2 regions of the Chthonomonas calidirosea T49 genome follow, and region 1 is predicted to be linked to the other one. Evidence: riboswitches for the same ligand, from Rfam matches in the RefSeq annotation. Region 1 holds a riboswitch; the other holds the start of a gene.

Region 1 (9,147 bases):
GTTTCGAGAAGGACACCAACGTGGTGACGCTGCTGTGGCCGGATGGGCGTCAGGAGCCGCTACCTTTGTTGCCGAAAAGCGCTGTGGCCGACCGGCTTTTAACGGCGGTGCGCCCGCTCCTTAAAGCGAGGCCTTTAGAACCCGATGCCGGCACCTAAAAGAAAATAGCGGCCGCGAATAAAGCCCACCGTGAAGTCCGTCTCAGCACGGACGCCCATCTTCGTTTTCCAGGTCGCGAAGAGGAGACCTTCGTTGAATCCGAATCCGTCGTATTCGATCCAGCCGCGTAGCCCGCGGCTTAAGGGCATGCTTGCGGATGCAAACCCCTGGCGAAATCGGCAGCTGCCGATGCCAGCGCTTAAATAGAGCGGATGGTGCCAGGGCACACACCATGTGGCAACGGCAAACACAGAGCGGGTGGAGGCGGCATCGCCGGGAATTCCTTCTCCGGCGGCTCCGCCATGCCCAAAGATATCTTGAACGCCCACAGAGAAAGCAGGTTCGGTAGGAGAGGAAGGTATCCAGCCAAGCTGTAGGTTAAGCGCTTGATCCCATTGTGAGCTTTTAATGAGGTCGGAGAAGGCGACGTTCATGCGACCGAAGGTGTGCCCATAGAGGAAAACGCCGCTACCGTTTGTGTGACCGACGCGAACATCTGGCAGGCTTGTGAAGCTCATTTTTGCGCCCAATATCCGTATTTGATCGTGTCCGGGCACATAGGCGATGGGGGTAGAGTAAGCTGTTGGCCCTACCAGCGAGGGATAGCCTTCGGCATCCACGCCAAACCCTCCACCTGCCAGCCCAGATAGATTACGGTATTGCGGATAGCGATTAGGGCCGAGAAACGGATCGTTTTGAGCGTTAGCCGGTAAGCAGAGCCAACCGCCCAAAAGCAGCAGGGTTATCGTGTAAAGACATCTCACGGTTGCACCTCCTGCCGATATAGCCTTGGTGACCACACAGAGGTCACTGGAAGGAAACGAGGTAAACAACTTTATGCTAGAAAGACGCCTGCGAAAGAACCTGGATTGGCCTCTTTTGCTGTTTACATCTCTTCTAACGGTTGTGGGACTTGTTGTCCTCTACAGCGTTACCCATGCCGATCCAAGTCCCGCCTATAAAAAGCAGATTCTGTGGATGGTATTAGGATATGGTGGGCTGATCGCGGCAACATGGATAGACTACCATATTTACCAGAGAACGGCACGCCATTTTTATGTGGTGAATCTGCTGCTACTGACTCTCGTGCTCATTTTTGCGCATAAGACGAATGGAGCTGCCCGTTGGATACGGATCGCCGGCTTCGAGTTTCAGCCCTCCGAAACGGCAAAACTCTTTACGATATTGACGTTAGGAACCTACCTTACGAGGCATCAAGAGACCATAGGTAGCTGGCGTACGCTGCTTGCATCGCTTGGTCATATTCTTATACCCACCCTGCTGATCTTTAAACAACCCGATTTCGGCACATCGCTGGTGCTTGTGGCTATTTGGGCGGGCATGGTGTTCCTTGCTGGGGCCGATCCGCGCAAGATAGGTGTCCTTGCCCTCACCGGTGTGGCGCTCTTTGCCCTCGTATGGCATTCCAACAAGATCATTCGTCCCTACCAAAAAGAGCGCCTCACGATCTTCCTTGACCCCCAGGCCGATCCGTCGGGATCGGGCTACCATGTGGTGCAAGCCCGCATCGCCATAGGTTCCGGTCGCATTTGGGGCAAGGGGCTATTGCATAGCACCCAAGTGAAGGGGGGGTTCATTCCAGAGAAGCAGACAGACTTCATTTTTACCGATATCGGTGAGGAGTTAGGATTGGTAGGGGGTATTGGGGTGATTTTGTTGTATGGGGGACTGCTCTGGCGAGGGTATAAGATCATTGCCGAGGTAGATGAGGACACTTATGGGAAACTTGTAGCAACCGGCGTTGTGACCATGATCGCGTTCCATGTGGTTGTGAATATCGGAATGAACGTCGGAATTGTGCCAGTAGCTGGCGTTCCTCTGCCGCTAATTTCTGCCGGAGGAAGCAACGTATTGGTTACCCTATTTAGCATTGGGCTGTTAGAGAGCATCTCCGTGCACAAGCATCAGTTGCTGTTCTAGTGTAGGATTCGCAAAATTTTAGTAGAAACGGGAAACTCCCTTTTGAAACTTGTGGTATAATATTAATACGAAGCGGTTCGATTCCGCAAAAAGCGAACCGTTTCGATTCTTCTATCATTTTAACCAAGGGAGGTCTCTATGAACCCTAAACAGCGAGGTTTTACCCTCATTGAGCTGCTCGTGGTTATCGCGATTATAGCGATATTAGCAGCTATTCTCTTTCCCGTCTTTGCCCAAGCCCGTGAAAAGGCGCGTGCCATTACTTGCCTCTCCAACATGAAGCAAATAGGTACCGGGCTTATGATGTACCTACAGGATTATGATGAAACCTACCCCATGGATCAGTACTTCTCTGACCCAGGAACCTGGAAAGATCAACACTATTGGCACGACTCGATCTACCCCTACATCAAAAACGGCGATCGCTATGCCAACGCGGCCGGTAACTTGGTGACCTGGGGACAGGGTGGCATCTTCCACTGTCCTTCCTTCCCTAGCAACCAAAGCGGACAGTACGGCATCAACAACAGCATCTCCAATGATGGTTGGTGCCCTTGGAACCCTCCGAGCAACGTGCACGTCGCCACCGAAGCAGCGCTGCCCACCCCGGCATCCACCATTGTGATCGCGGAAAAAGGACAAAATGACGCCCCCTGGGGCTTTGCGGTATTCGACTCTGCCGAGTGGGCATGGACGGACTATGTGGCGCCGGTAAACGGTGTTCCCACGCACAACGGCCCCCACTATGATCTTGACCAGAGCATGAATCACGACTGCGACTATACAAACACCAATGGCTCAGGGACTTGGGATGGGTGTGGCCTCTTCCCACGCTACCGGCATACCAACACCACCAACGTAGCCTTCTGCGACGGACACGCAAAAGCGATGACCCGTGGAAGCATCAACTGGTATTACAACATCTATCCCGGGCCTACCGGTGTTGGGCCTACCATCTATGAACCCTACTAAAACGTGTGAGTAGGCTATAGGGGTTGGCCTTCTGGATGGCCAACCCCATTCTCTTCTTGCATTCCACTTAGGAGGGACGTTCAAATGCAATATCCTATCTATAGACTCGGCCTTGCCTTAGTGCTTTTCGGCCTTCTAGCCGGCTGCAGCGGCAGCAATAACGCCTATATCGACTCCTCTAAGCAAAAGCTATCTAACGGGGCCAGTAGCCTCGCAAATCAGCAAATTCAACAAATAGAAAACAACCCTCACATCCCACCGGCAGCTAAAGCCGCAGCAATCAACCAAATTCGTAGCCATCAAAATTTCGGGCCAGGAAAACCCTAGTGCGTTCTCGAAACGATCGTATAGACGCCATACAGACGGAGGGTCTATCTATGAGATTGTTAACAACAGAACAGATCGAAGCTTTCCGAGAAGAAGGGGTTCTGGTCGTTGAAGACGTCTTCTCCGAAGCAGATCTCGCCCCAGTTATAGCGGAGTACGCCGACTGGATCGATCGGAAAGCCAAACAGCTTGCAGAGGAAGGCAAAATCAAAGACCTCTACCCTGAGGCCCCCTTCGAACGCCGCATCGCCCTTCTCTACGCACAGTGCCCTCAAATTACCGAAGGGTTGGATATCATGTATGTCCGAGGGCCTGCCACGTTCACGTTTCTTCATAATGAGCGCCTGCTCGATATCGCTGAGCAGCTTATCGGGCCGGAAATCACCTGTAATCCCATTCAACATATCCGCTCTAAAGTACCAGCAGCGCTTACAGGAGAAGGAAGTGGCTTTTACAACGTGCCCTGGCATCAGGATGCCGCCGTTACTTGGGAAGAAGCCGACAGCTCCAACATCATCACCTTCTGGATTCCTTTAGCCGATGCCACGGTAGAAAACGGCTGTATGGAGGTGATGCCCAAAGCATGGAAACTTGGCTACCTTCCTCATCAGGCCGAAGGAGGTACCACGATTCGTCCGGAGTGCCTTCCAAACATCCAACCCAGACCGGTACCTGTGCGCAAGGGCGGCATGGTGATTATGCACCGCCATACCCCACACCGCTCTACCCCTAACTACACCGACCAGGTGCGCTGGAGCCTCGATCTACGCTATCAGCCTACCGGTGAGCCAACTGGTCGCCCTTTCCATCCCGATTTTGTGGTAAGAAGCCGCAAAAACCCTCAAAGCGTGCTATGGGACTACGAGAAATGGTGTGCGCTGTGGGAGCAGGCTTTGGCCAATTCCAAAGGAATGAAAGCCCATCGTGTATGAGTATTCTGCTTCCCGTCAAGCGTTCTGCGCCGGTTTTGCAAACGCTTGACGGGACCATATTTTCTGTTTATCTTTCCATGACCTTTTATGGCAACGGTCTAATGGGTTGTGTGCTAAAATCTTCCCTAATTCCCCAAGTCACGTAGGAGACTTTCGTGAGCGCCGAAACCTTACCGCCTAGCGCTAAGGCGACAGCACAAATTTCTACTCCTCGTTCTCAACGAGGAATCGGCATTACGCGTCGCGCTCTCGTCATCGGGGTATTGCTGATTCCGCTCATGTGTTTTTGGAACGAGTACACCGAGATCGTGGCACAGGCCACCGACCTGGCCGCCATGTCGCTGATCATTGCTGTTGTTTTTGCTCTTTTCGTTATTTTACTTATCAACTTTATGCTCAAACGCTATCTGCCTAAATATGCGCTCACCCAGGCCGAGATCATGTACATCTACATCATGCAGACGACCTCCATTGGCATCTCTGGCATCGGTATGATGCAGTTTCTCAATACCTTTTTAGCGGATGTCTTCTACTATGGCACCCCGGAGAACCACTGGAAGGAGAAGCTGCTACCTGCAGTGAGACCCTGGCTACTCCCGAAGGAGAGCGTGGTTAAAGCCTACTTCACTGGTCAATCGAGCTTTTGGCGCCTCGATCACATTCTAGGTTGGCTCTCTCCCATTCTGGTATGGTCGGCTTATATCGTTGTTTTGCTGGGAGTGATGCTCTGCATGGCGGCGCTTTTTCGGCGGCAGTGGGCCGATCAGGAGCGACTGAGTTTTCCTATCACGCAGCTGCCCCTCGAAATCAGCAAGGAGGGATGGGCGAGCGATCTGTTCTCTAATCGTTTGCTCTGGATAGGTTTTCTTATTCCCGTCGTGCTGGAGTCGCTCGCCTCGCTCAACTACCTGTACCCCAACATCCCTTTCATCCCCATTAAGCCAAGCGATCCGCGGCTCGATCTCACGCCTCTGTTTAGCAATCCTCCCTGGAATGGGGTTGGCACGCTGCAACTCTCTTTCTACCCCCTTGTCATCGGGCTAACCTACTTTTTGCCTTTAGATGTGGCGTTTTCGCTCTGGTTCTTCTATCTCTTTGGCAAAATGGAGAATGTGATGGCTACCGCTTTCGGCTACCACCAGCCCGGTGCTAGCATGGCCGCCGCCGATATGCCTTATTTAGGGGAGCAGTCCGCAGGTGCGTTTATTATGGTGGCGCTTTTCGCGCTTTACGGAGCTAGGCGGCATATTAAAGCGGCGGCGCGGAGCCTCTTTTCCAGGGTTCAACGACGGCAACTCGACGACGCCAACGAACCGTTGCCCTATCCTCTTGCCTTAGTGGGAACGATTGGAGGGCTGATCTTCTTGGTGGTCTTCGGCATGGCCATTGGAATGAGTTGGTGGGTGCCGGTTTTGTTCTTCATTCTGTTTTATTTCTACGTCATCACCTTTACTCGGATGCGAGCGGAGGCCGGCCTGCCATGGGGATTTGGGCCGGATATGAACGTACACAACCTCATGCGAGCCGCCGGCGGTACACAGGCATTTACCCCTGCCAACCAAATCGGGCTTAATATTCTGCTGTGGCAAGACCTTGATATGCGCACCACTCAGATGCCCAATCACTTAGAGGCCATGAAGATCGGGGAGAGCACACGAATGAATCTGCGCCATGTGGCCGCAGTCATTATGGTGGCGATTGTGGTGGGCACCCTCTCCTCTTGGGCTGCTGTGCTCACCTGCTACTATCAGTATGGAGCTGCCACGGCCAAGGTCAACGACTGGCGTACCTACATGGGCAAAGTGCCTTGGACGACCATGAAAGACTGGCTGGACAACCCCGTGCGTCCCAACCTTGCTCGCATGGAGGGGGTAGGGGTCGGCATGTTGGTAACCGCTTTTCTTATCTTTATGCGTTCTCGGTTTGTTTGGTGGCCGTTTCACCCGATAGGCTATGCGGTCTCAGGCACATTCACCATGGCGTGGCTGTGGTGTGCAACCCTTGTCGGTTGGCTACTGAAAGCGCTCATCATTCGGTATGGCGGCATGAGCTCTTATCGGCGCTATCTGCCTTTCTTCATCGGGCTTATTTTAGGGGACTACATTACCGGCAGCGTTTGGGCCATCTATGGGTCTGTTACCGGCATCCACACCTACCGATGCTTCCCGATCTAGGGGCTGCCGTGCTTACCGAGGAAAGCAACAGGTTCTATGAAGAAAGAACGCGCCTGGAGGGATTCGAACCCCCGACACCCAGTTCCGAAGACTGGTGCTCTAATCCACTGAGCTACAGGCGCACGCACCATTTAAATTACCTCAAAAGCCTCTCCTTTGAAAAGGCCTCGTGTTTAAGAGGCTCTTCACCCCTTGACAGATGGCCCTTCACCTCGCCATAATATAGCCCCTTGACAATTTTTTCGGTCGCAGTGGCTGCGCGTCATCGCGTGGCTGAAATACGGGGGAAGTCCGGTGAGAATCCGGCGCAGTCCCGCTGCGGTATCCCACTCCGACCTCTCGGACGTGGGTAAGCCCGAATGCCCGCCTGCGACGCATCACGTAAGCCCTTCGAGAGAGAGGGTGTGATGCACGAACGTGTACCGGCAACTCGATTTCTGGCTCCTTTAGCCTCGCTAGTACATCCCTCGAGCATCCCCTCGCTCCTCGAAGTCCGATCTGCCTCTTCCGAGGCCAGACCGAACGAAACTCAAAACGACGAAAGGAGCGAACCGTATGCAAGTCAAACCCTTTGCGAAGAGCGCCCAGAGCGCCTTCACCCTCATAGAGCTGCTAGTTGTTATAGCGATAATCGCTATATTAGCAGCTATTCTCTTTCCCGTCTTCGCGCAAGCGCGGGAAAAGGCGCGCCAGATCAGCTGCGCTTCCAATCTGCGCCAAATTGGCCTTGCCACCCAAATGTACCTCGAAGACTACGATGAAACCTTTCCCCTCTACGTTTACTACGATGCCACGGGTGCCGAATACTGGATGGGCCACATTACCGGCACCTATCCTAACGAAACGTGCGACCTAACCAAAGGCCCTCTCTATCCCTATATGAAGAACAAGGAGATGCAGCGCTGCCCCGATTGGACAGGACAGCTGCTTTACGGGGCCGACATCGGCTACGGTTACAACTGGGGCTATCTCGGCTCGGACTGTTACATGAACACCGCCTGCATGAGCGGACAACTATGGCCACCGGTCAACCCAGCCTCCTTAGCTTCTCTTAGCGCCCCTGCTGACAAGATCGTGTTCTCCGATTCGGGCTACTACAACGCCCCTTGGTACGGCGGAAACGGCCAGATGGTGGAGACTCCTGCCATTGACCCGCCAAGTCAGTGGTACGGCACCCCAACGATGGATTTCCGCCATGTTGACTCGCACAAAACCGTAAACACTCAGACGCAGACCATTACCGAGTACGGGTTAGCGAACATCGTATGGGGTGACGGGCATGTGAAACCTCTGCATCAGTCACAGGTTACCGACGCCATGTTCACGCGAGACTAAAGCTCGGATCTAAGCCTAATACCCCCTCTCCTTCGCTCTTCTGCCGCTGCAGCAGAGGGGATCGGAGGAGAGGGATGTTTATTGCTTTCGTTATGAGCCATGTAGAGATAGGAACGGAGTCAGATGCTCCTCTTAGTTCCCACACGGTTCACAGACTTGTTGCTCCAATCAACGGCTGTCTTCTCCTAACAGCAGCTACTTATCGAAGGAACCTAGCTGCGGAGGGATGAAGTGTTCCATCTCCACTTGGGATACCTTCTGCTTGCCCACTACCTCCAAACGGATACGCCGCATCTGAAGCATGTACTCTATCCCTGGAGCCTCTCCTAATCCCAAGGCGGGAGCTGCCTTCGATGGGTCGGTATCAGAAAAACCTAGCCCCATGATGCTCAACGCTTTCAACTGTCCGTTCGGCTGAGAGGCTCTCATGAACCGAACGAGCATCAGAGAAGGAGTAGCGGTACCTATCTCTCCCTTTGCGGATAGCTTGCCGCGTGCGTCTGTCGTAGGAGATTGACCTATAAAAAGGCAAGACAGAAGAGGGAAGCCTTGGTGCCAGCCCGTTAGAAGCAAAAAAAGAACACTATCTTGCCCTATCTCCAAGGGGCCGAGCAGGCCTCAACCACAGAAAACAGAAGGCCTCCTAAGACAAAACCTATCAGCAGGCTCAAGGGCGAAAGGCTGAGCCGAAGCTCATAGCGTTTCCTTAAGAACGACATTTTGCAATTCCATCATCTCTTAAAAGCATTTCCATGTTTCGAGAGAGGGTAGGGCACCCCCTTCCCGTTATCTCGCAAACAGCATCCTACCCATCCGATCTTGTAGCAGCCTGCTGCTGTCCCACTTTTACAGCGAATGACAAGCCACGAAGTGCCGCGGCCACAACCACCAGGGAGAGGCTGAGGATACCCGCCTCCACCCTCAGGAGGTGAAGGAGAAGATGGATTTTGACTCTCCAAGCATTTAGCTATATTAGCTATACATGATCCAGCTGGCCGCTAGCTGGCCTCCAGGGGCTCTGGGCGCTACCGCTCGTGTACATGCTCACCCCGAAATGGTCGTACCCAAGGCCGACGCCCTTCCCCTCATTACTCGATAGCACGTTCCCACTCCCGTCCGTTATCAGCTCTCAGTCCCTTCATCTTCGCAGTCTCTTTCTGTTGTACTTTTCTCGCGCCGCATCTCCTCCTCAATCTGTTCAAAAAGCTCCTCATAGCGCTTTAGCGAGTCTTGGCTCTGATCCCCTAACTTCGTTGAGCCAGGACAGGATAGCCCATGAGGGATAGCTGGAACCGGCTCACTTTGCG
Region 2 (9,147 bases), 1.5 Mb from region 1:
GCTCATGCGCAAAATTTCGTGTTCCCCAACGCACCTTGCGGTTTTTGACCCCGACCACCGGCTCCGCAGCTACCCCCACGTCTACAACAAAAAGTTCACCACCCATTAACCGCGCTAACACATTGATGGCGGCTCCTCCTGCAGCAAAGTTGGCTAACATCTGCGCGGTTACCTCTCTCGGATAGGCACTAACCTTTTCCTCTGTAATACCGTGATCGGCGGCGAAAACAAGAATGCGCTTTCTAGCCGTGTCCGGCGGCACCTTGTGTTGAATCGCACAAAGCTGAACGGCCAGCTCTTCTAAACGGCCTAAACTTCCTACCGGCTTTGTCTTCCGATCAAGCTGCTCCTGAGCCGCTAAGCGGTGCTGCCGTGATAGCTCCGGTATCTCTGGTAGTTTTAGCTCCACTTTCCCTCATCCACCCCCTTTGTAGTTAAAAAGACCCCCTACGTCTTTCGCACTCTAGACGCCTCTCCGCAAGAAGTACATCGGCAAATACAAAACCATCTCGCCGTACGATCTCACCTACTACCACCGAAAGAGGATGACGAAACATCGGCCCTTTGTAGACAAAGGAGTGAAACTCCCCACGCTCTCCACAAGGGTCTACCCCCTCTGGCAGCTCCGACAAGAATGCCGCATCAAACACCCTCCCCACAAATGTTTCTGAAAGCTGCTCAGGGTTCACACAGGTGATCACAGCTTCCAAACCCTCCCTCACCATCTGCGCCGCTAGCTTATCCGTCGGCTCCCCCCATAACGGGAACAGAGGGGTAATGCCAGTCCCCTCCAGCCGAGTTTCACGATAAGCGCGAACATCTTCCAAAAAAAGATCGCCAAACGCCATGTGGGTAACTCCCATTTGGGGGCAGACCTCATAGACGATGCGGCGCATCGCTTCCTCATACTGCGCGTTCGTACACGGCCACGGAATCGGAACCCGAATAAGGGGCACCCCAGCCGCTTCGGCCTGTGCCTCAAGCAGCACCTCTCGAACCGCATGCATGGCAACGCGTTGAAACGCCGCGTTTACCGTTGTCAGCAACCCAACCACCTCGATATCCGGCATCTGCTGCAGGCGATAGAGCGTCCACGCCGAATCCTTGCCGGTACTCCAAGAGACGATCACACGCGCTTTCCTCAATCGCTTCCCTCCTGCGACTTGATTTTCAAGGGAATGCCACAAAACATCAACACCACTTCATCAGCTGCCGCCGCAATGATCTGGTTCGCCCTGCCGGCAATATCCTGGAAAAGACGTCCTAAAGCGGTAAGCGGATGCAGGCTTAGACCAACCTCATTGCTAACAAAAAGCACATCGGCCTCGCTCGCGCGTGCGGCAGCACAGAGACGCTCCACTTCCTGTCGAATCCGAATTTCGATCTGATCACGCGGCTGTTCTTGCATGGAAAGCAAAAGATTGCTCAGAAATAGCGTGATACAATCTAGGAGAATAACGTCGTACTGTCCCTTGCGAGCAAGAATGGCATCGGCAGCCTCTATTGGTACTTCAATGGTGTCCCACTCTTGAGGCCGCTCCCTTCGGTGATATGCAATACGCGCCGCCATCTCCTCGTCGGTCACCTCTGCCGTGGCAATGAAAAGCACCCTCCCTAAGCGCTGTTCGGCAAGCGTCTTCGCCAGATTTTGTGCATAGCGGCTCTTGCCGCTACGAGCACCACCCACCACGAAGATAAATCTAGCCTTTGAGAGCTGTGTGGACATGCTTTGTCTCCTTTGTGAAGAGTTCGGGGTGGAGGAAGTGGGCGAGATTCTTGATGCCATCTACCAACCTTGGGGTAGGCCGCACGAGTGTGCCCTGTGGACTGTCGTCCGGAAAAAATCGCCGATACCGAACCGCCGGCACGCTCTCTTTCCACCCAGGCATCCGTACTACATAAGGCACGAGATCTGGGCTGCATGCGATCACATCTGGCTGAGCCAGCACAACCTCTTCTGGAGAAAGAGTATCGTCTGCCGACAACGTGAGCGCTGCATTTCTTCCACCAGCATATTCGATGGCATCGTCAATAAATGAGTTCGAGCCTGTTGTGTAGATAGGATTCAATTGGTATATCATCAACACCTTTGGTCGGCGTTTCGCATGCGCCACGATTCGCTCTATTTGGAGAAGCCGTCTCTTCATGGTCTGCACTAGCAAGCTCGCCTTCTCCTTCTCTCCTACCGCACGCCCGATAAGCAAAATTGAAGCATAAACCTCACTAAGATTGTGCGGATCCACCACCAACGTGGGAACGTGCAGATAGCGCAGTTGGCGGATCTCCCGATCGTTCAGCCCGCCGAAAGCCAAAACTAAATCGGGATGGTAAGCCAGAATGTTTTCGATGGATGCGTTCATCATAGGCCCCACCTTCGGCTTTCGTTTTACAGACGGTGGGTAATCGTCGGCAGTGGTTACAGCAACAATCCGATCCTGAGCGCCTAAATCGTACACTATCTCCGTGTTGCTTGGCGCTAACGAAACGATCCGGCGCGGACACGCTGTAAGAACTAGCCGAAAACCCGTCTGATCGCGAAGAACACAGGGGGAGCCGCTGGAGGGAAAAAGCTTTGGCCGAACCTCGTGAGCAGCAGGATAACGGCCACAGCCGCCACACACGGCAGCAAGAAATACCATGCCGAAGATGAAATGAAACTTCACTTCCCTCTCCCACTTCTGCGATGCCCCTGCGCGCTCAAGGAGAGGGTATCACCTTGGCCGTTGAACGGCCTCAGAGGAGAACAGCTTAGCGAGGAACCACAGGCTGAAAAAGTTCTCAAACCCATCACACCCTTTGACGCGAAGGGCCTAGTGATGCAGCGTAGGTGGGCATTCGGACTCATCCTCTATAGGAGGACACACCGCAGCGCGACTGTGCCGGATTCTCACCGGACTTCCCCCCAACGTAGACCGGCCACGAACCGGTGCCTACGCCGTAACTGCTCTATTATACCTCTGCTGATTCGCGGATCCTACAGGGAGCCGCCATCTAGCAAATTACGAGAAAGGCCTAGGCAGGAGGCTACCTAGCGATGGCTCTCGCCTGCCTTCCGTCGTTTATCGCACTAGGTCATGTACTTGTACAAGCCCCCTTGTCCACGGATATGCAACGGCCTTCTAAGCACATCAGCACGTACTCCTCATGAGGAGGTATAACTAAAAAATAAATCTCCTAAAAGGCGTCCATTATGGTTATTCTTGGAATCGATCCCGGCACCGCTATCACCGGCTATGGCCTTCTTGAAGTGAAAGATCACAAAATTACACATTTGGCACATGGGGTTCTTCTCACCGATAAAAACCTCCCTACTCCCAACCGCATGCTCTCGCTCTATACACAACTCAACGATCTTCTCAGCCAATGGCATCCCGATGTGCTGGTCACGGAAAAGCTCTTCTTTGCCAACAACGTTAACACGGCTCTTGCCGTTGGTGGCTCCATCGGTGTTGTGCTCCTCGCCGCAGCGCAACGAGCGATCCCCTGGATAGAGTACCGGCCGGCTGAGGTGAAGATGGCGGTCGTCGGTTATGGGCGCGCCGAAAAGAAACAGATACAGTACATGATAACAAAGCTACTTGCACTTCCCAACCCGCCTACCCCCGACGACGCCGCTGATGCGCTTGCTATTGCCCTTTGTCATGCCCATTCCGCTCCACTACGTAAAGTCCAAAATCTGAGTTAGTTTTCCTCCTATTCCATCACTCGCTTTCGGCAATCGGTTATGCTAGAATATAGTTAGATAGACCGCATCTATTTCGTGGGATTCCCCCTTAAAATCAAGGTTTATCAAAACGCATCACACCCTCGTCTGCACGCTGTGGAAAGCCCTGCTGCACGAGAGAATAAGCCGGAGGTGATATAATGCGACTTCCTACCGGCCAAGTAACGTTTCTCCTCACCGACATAGAGGGAAGTACCCGCCTATGGGAATCTCACCCTGAGGAGATGATACTCGCACTTGAGCAACATGACAGGATCGCTATTCACGCTATCCAACAGTATGATGGGACTATCATCAAAAGCAGAGGAGAAGGCGACAGCCTCTTCGCCGTCTTTTCCGACCCGCTAAAAGCCACATTTGCGGCAGCACAATTTCAAATGTCTCTCCTTCAGGCGGCATGGCCTCCGGCGCTCGCCATCATCAAAGTACGTATGGCGCTTCATACCGGCATGGCCACACTGCGCGAGGGAGACTACTTTGGCCCTACAGTAAACCGTTGCGCGCGCCTACGCGCGATCGCACACGGTGGGCAGATTCTCCTCTCCTCCACCACAGCCCAGAAAATCGAATCGAACCTTCCAGAAGGCTTTTCACTGGTGCATTTAGGCACCCTCGCCCTACGTGATATCTATACTCCCGAGCCGATCTATCAGCTTGTGGCTCCCGGTTTGCCCACTCAATTCCCTATGCTTCCGACGTCATCTCCTCCCGATGCCATCAAAGGGTACCTTCCAACTCTTCTTACCAGCTTTATTGGCCGGGAGAAAGAGCTAAAACAGCTCGAGCAGCTTTTAAATCGAACCCGTCTTTTAACTCTTTCTGGCTCGGGCGGATGTGGTAAAACGCGCCTTGCCATCGAATTTGCCGAACGTCTTCAGGCCGAATTTTCCGATGGCATCTGGTTCATAGAACTAGCCTCGATCGCCGATCCAAGCTTCATTCCCCATGCTGTAGCGAATGCCCTTGGTGTTGCAGCTCTACCGATCTACCCATCCGCACAAGAGGCCATTTTGGAACATCTCAAAAGCCAGCGTGTGCTTCTACTCCTAGATAATTGCGAACATCTTATCGAGGCGGCGGCGCAGTTTGCCAATACCCTGCTTCATACCTGTCCCTACATCAAGATCGTGGCGACTAGTCGAGAACCGCTTAATATCACGGGTGAGGTCACCTTTCGTGTTCCCTCTCTTTCGCTGCCGCAGAACGATGACTTCGGTCTACCAGAACGATTAATCGAATCCGAGGCCGTGAAGCTCTTTCTGGAACGCGCCCAGGCCGTGACCAACGATCTCTCCCTCTCTTCGGAGAACTTGAACTACATTGCCTCGATCTGTAGGCGTCTTGATGGCATCCCGCTTGCCATCGAGCTTGCGGCCGCCCGATGTCGGGCCCTTTCGCTGAAAGATATCGAGTCTCACCTTGGCGATATGTTTCAGCTGCTTTCGCAATCTCCGCGTACCAGCATCTCACGCCATAAAACCCTTCGTGCCGCCCTTGATTGGAGTTACTCTCCCCTCACCCCGCCTCAAAAGCGACTCCTGCAACGCCTCGCTGTTTTCACGGGAGGATGGACTTTGGAAGCAGCCGAGGCTATCTGTGCAGATACCGATGACCGCTCGACCGATGCCGCCTTTTTGCCCACCTACGACGTCCTCGACACGCTTTCTCTGCTTACCGACCGCTCCCTCGTGAACTACGATACGCATGCCGACCGATTTTCACTGCTAGAGCCTATGCGTCAATATAGCCTCCAACTCCTTCGGCAAAGCGGCGAGGAGCCCATGCTCCGAGAACGCCATGCTCAGTGGTTTACGCAGTGGGTCGAAGAGGCCGCTGAGCGCATTCCCGGTCCCGATCAGGAAGAATGGTTTTCACGACTGGAGCGAGACAACGATAATCTACGGGCTGTGCTTACCCAGCCGAACGTGGCGATAGAGCTTCGTCTGCGCTTGGCCATCGCACTTTGGCGCCATTGGCTCGCACGTGACCAACTACAGGAAGGTCAAGACCTCCTTCAACATCTTCTTCGAGAGAAGGGAGTCCCTTCATCCCCACTAAAAGCGAAGGCCCTGCATGTACTCGCCTCCCTAGCTTGCAAACAGGGAAATTACGATATCGCTGAATATGCGATTCGAGAGAGTTTGCAGCTGTCATTACAACATAACGATCTGCTCGCCGCTGCCCATACTCGCGTGGTAGAAGGCGAGATCGCACATGCCCGCGGCGATTACGATGCCGCTTTCACTCGATTCGCCGCCGCCTACGAAACGCTAAAAAACTTCGACTCTCGTATCGACATGGCAGAAGCACTTCAAGGGCTAGGAGATTCGGCGCTTTCTCGCAACGAATGCCCCTCAGCCCGAGCCTACTATATGGAGGCCTTGGAGATTCGCCGTACCCTTAAAGACCAAAGAGGCATTGCGAATCTGTTACACGCTCTTGGCAATGTTGCCCTCTTTCTAGGCAAATATGCGGAGGCGGCAAAACAGTACCAGGAAAGTATTGAGATGCGCGAGAGGTTTCAAGATCGAAAGGGGATCGCTGCCTCTCTCAACAACCTCGGGGGCGTGGCTCTCCTGAACGGCGACTACGCTCAAGCAGAAGCATTTTGTCGTAGAAGCCTTACCCTCCGCCAACAGATTGGCGATAAACGTGGCATCGCTTTCTCCCTTCTTACCCTTGGCCACATTGCGCGAGAAAAGGGCGATCTGGAAGAGGCTCTTGATTATAGTGAACAGAGTGTCCAGCTTTTTCAACAACTTGGTAACCGTGTTAATGCGGCCACAGCGCTCTGCGACTGCAGTCTTACTCTCATTCGCCTTAACGAGCTCTCCCAAGCGGCGGCGATCTTGCATGAGGTCGTTGATTCCTGCCGTGAGATATCGAGCCACTTTCTCTGCCTTCTCGTCATCGAAACCGCTGCCGAACTCGCTGCTGCCCAAAAGAACTACGCCCTTGCCGCTCAACTGCTGGGTGCCTACGACCAACACGCGTCGCTTCTCGAAATGCCGATTCCCCCCATCCGCAAAAGCGCCCAGGAGCGGCTACGGTCTCAACTTAACGCCACACTCGGCTCAGAGCCCTTCCAACAAGCCCTCGAAAGCGGCCACCAGATTGCAACCCAATCCCTTTTTGAACAGATTCGCACTCTCTAGCAAGTATCAGAGGGGGTTTTTCTCATTCACTGCATTTTGGCAAAGAAACGCTCTATGAGGTAAACTGTAGGAGTAGTTTGCTGCTTTCTCCGACTTTAGGCACGGATATCGCAGTGCGTCTGGGATTAGCGTACTTCTGAATTGCATTCTCAGCAATCAACCGTAACAAAACAACGTGGCGAACTTTTCTAAAACCGCAGACAGTCTAGAAACAACCCTCTCAGAAGGTAGGCCTCAAGGAAGAGGCTGGATAAGCCTTCGCGTCACGCTCCTAGCGCTCCTTTTAGCCCCCTTAACAGCCTACTGGACGGCCGACCAGGTTGTAGATGTCATCTTCTCGCTGATGATTCCACCGGTCATTATGACCTTCGTCGTTGCCATCATCAATCTTGGCGTACGTAAAATCTCAAGGCGATGGGCACTTACCGAAGGAGAACTGATCATCTTCTACGGTATGCACACTGTGCTCGGTGCCATTTGTGCCGAGTGGATGAACATCGTTAATCCTCACATCGCCACCTATGCTCTCTACGCCAGCAGCAACTCCGACTACAGGAACAAAATTCTGCCCTACATCACCACCTGGCTGTTTGTGCCCTATCAAGACGCCGATAAGTTCAAAGATTATCGAGATGGTGGGCACGGCTTCCACTATTTTTTAACCCACCTCCATCTCTGGTGGAGCTATGTTCTCGGATGGACTCTCATTGTGGGGCTCGTCGGCTTCGCTATGCTCTGCATCAATAGCCTCATGCGCGATGAGTGGACAAATCGCGAAAAGCTTGCCTTCCCTATCATCCAGTTGCCACTCGCCGTCGTGCAGATGGGCGCCGGGCGTCTGCCTCTCTGGAAAAACCGCTACTTCACGGGTGCTTTCCTTATTATGTTCGCAATTGACATCATCAATGGGTTCCACCAGTTCTACCCAAATCTGCCCCTCATCAACGTGCGATTCATCGGTGATCTCCAGCAGCTCTTTCCTAATCCACCCTTTAATGCCATCGGTTGGACTCCCATCGGCATCTTCCCCTACATGGCCGTCATCGGCTTTTTTATGCCCACCGATCTCCTCTTCTCCTGCATCTTTTTCTTCTTTTTCCGCAAGGCGCTTCAGGTCTTTACCTACGCGATCGGCTACACACAAAGCGCGGGAGTTTTTGGCGGTGGCGGGCTCGTGCCCAGCCCACCCTACTTCAGCGAACAGAGTTGGGGGGCTTTCATCGGGCTCTTCGTCATGGCGATTTGGGTGGCCCGTGGCTACCTTCGGGAGGTGTGGCAACAGATACTTCATGGGCATCCTCCGGGCGATCGCGGAGTGCCCCACCGCGTCGCATTTGCTGGTCTTGTGCTTAGCGTCGTGGCTCTCTGCGTTATTGGCGTGGACATCGGTATTCCGTTATGGATGACTTTCGTTACCATTGTTCTCTTCCTCATCTTCAGTGTCGCTCTTACGCGTATGCGTGCACAGGTGGGCCCTCCCTCTCATGAAATGGCCTTTATGGGGCCGAACCAGATGATCGTAGATTTTGCCGGCACCCAAAACCTACCCGAAGCTGGGGTAAGTCGCATGGTCAACACCTTCTTCTTCCTAAACCGCATTCATCGCACGCACCCCATGCCGCACCAACTAGAGGCCATGAAAATGGGTGAAAGAGCGCGCATCAACCAGCGGGCGCTCTTCATTGCCATCCTCCTTGCCATGGTGGTCGGCAGCATTCTCGGACACCTCATCTATATCTATCGCGGATACGTCTGGGGAGCTGGCGATGTTGGAGGAGACGTATCCGGCACCGTCAGCTCTTTTACTACCAAACATCAGCCCCCTAACATCGTAGCGATCCTGTTCGTCCTTATCGGCTTCTGTGTCGTGCTGCTTCTCGATTTTATTCGGTTTCAGGTACCAGGCTTTCCTTTCCATCCAGTAGGGTATGCGCTTGCCATGAACTTTGGCCTCGACTACTTCTGGTTTGGTCTTCTTATCGTCTATCTCATCAAACTCTTCGTAGAGAAGTATTATGGTCTTAAAGGACATGATAAGTTGCACCAAGTAGCTTTAGGCATCATTCTTGCGGAGTTTTGTGCGGAGACCATCTGGGCAGTCTACAGTATGACGCACAACCATTTTGCGACCTACAGCGTCTCTATCAACGGGCGCCTCGGTTGGAATCAGTAGCTTTCCCAACATTCCCTGTCTTCGTGTCGTGGTTTCCGAATAACAGACTTCCTTCCATCACCTGACTGGGTTCTATTCTAAATACATAAGCCGGC

The links. A riboswitch is a leader RNA that binds a small molecule or an ion and turns the genes downstream of it on or off. The one in region 1 is predicted to bind cobalamin.
Region 2: linked by a shared signal. The riboswitch ahead of CCALI_RS00745 (ABC transporter substrate-binding protein) and the one ahead of CCALI_RS08870 (type II secretion system protein) in region 1 are both predicted to bind cobalamin.

The regions. Positions count from the first base shown of each region.
Region 1 covers NC_021487.1:2,129,591-2,138,737, forward strand. Annotated here, with positions in the region: gene coaBC (bifunctional phosphopantothenoylcysteine decarboxylase/phosphopantothenate--cysteine ligase CoaBC) at 1-158, shown strand, start outside; gene CCALI_RS08835 (hypothetical protein) at 135-923, opposite strand; gene rodA (rod shape-determining protein RodA) at 997-2,100, shown strand; gene CCALI_RS15190 (DUF1559 family PulG-like putative transporter) at 2,239-3,072, shown strand; gene CCALI_RS08850 (hypothetical protein) at 3,157-3,399, shown strand; gene CCALI_RS08855 (phytanoyl-CoA dioxygenase family protein) at 3,450-4,331, shown strand; gene CCALI_RS08860 (DUF6785 family protein) at 4,487-6,505, shown strand; tRNA gene CCALI_RS08865 (tRNA-Arg) at 6,554-6,627, opposite strand; cobalamin riboswitch at 6,739-6,890, shown strand; gene CCALI_RS08870 (type II secretion system protein) at 7,061-7,840, shown strand; gene CCALI_RS08875 (hypothetical protein) at 8,036-8,224, opposite strand; gene CCALI_RS08880 (hypothetical protein) at 8,963-9,147, opposite strand, start outside.
Region 2 covers NC_021487.1:159,889-169,035, reverse strand. Annotated here, with positions in the region: gene cobT (nicotinate-nucleotide--dimethylbenzimidazole phosphoribosyltransferase) at 1-409, opposite strand, end outside; gene CCALI_RS00755 (Dph6-related ATP pyrophosphatase) at 435-1,145, opposite strand; gene cobU (bifunctional adenosylcobinamide kinase/adenosylcobinamide-phosphate guanylyltransferase) at 1,142-1,726, opposite strand; gene CCALI_RS00745 (ABC transporter substrate-binding protein) at 1,701-2,663, opposite strand; cobalamin riboswitch at 2,810-2,949, opposite strand; gene ruvC (crossover junction endodeoxyribonuclease RuvC) at 3,191-3,685, shown strand; gene CCALI_RS00735 (tetratricopeptide repeat protein) at 3,865-6,879, shown strand; gene CCALI_RS00730 (DUF6785 family protein) at 7,055-9,052, shown strand.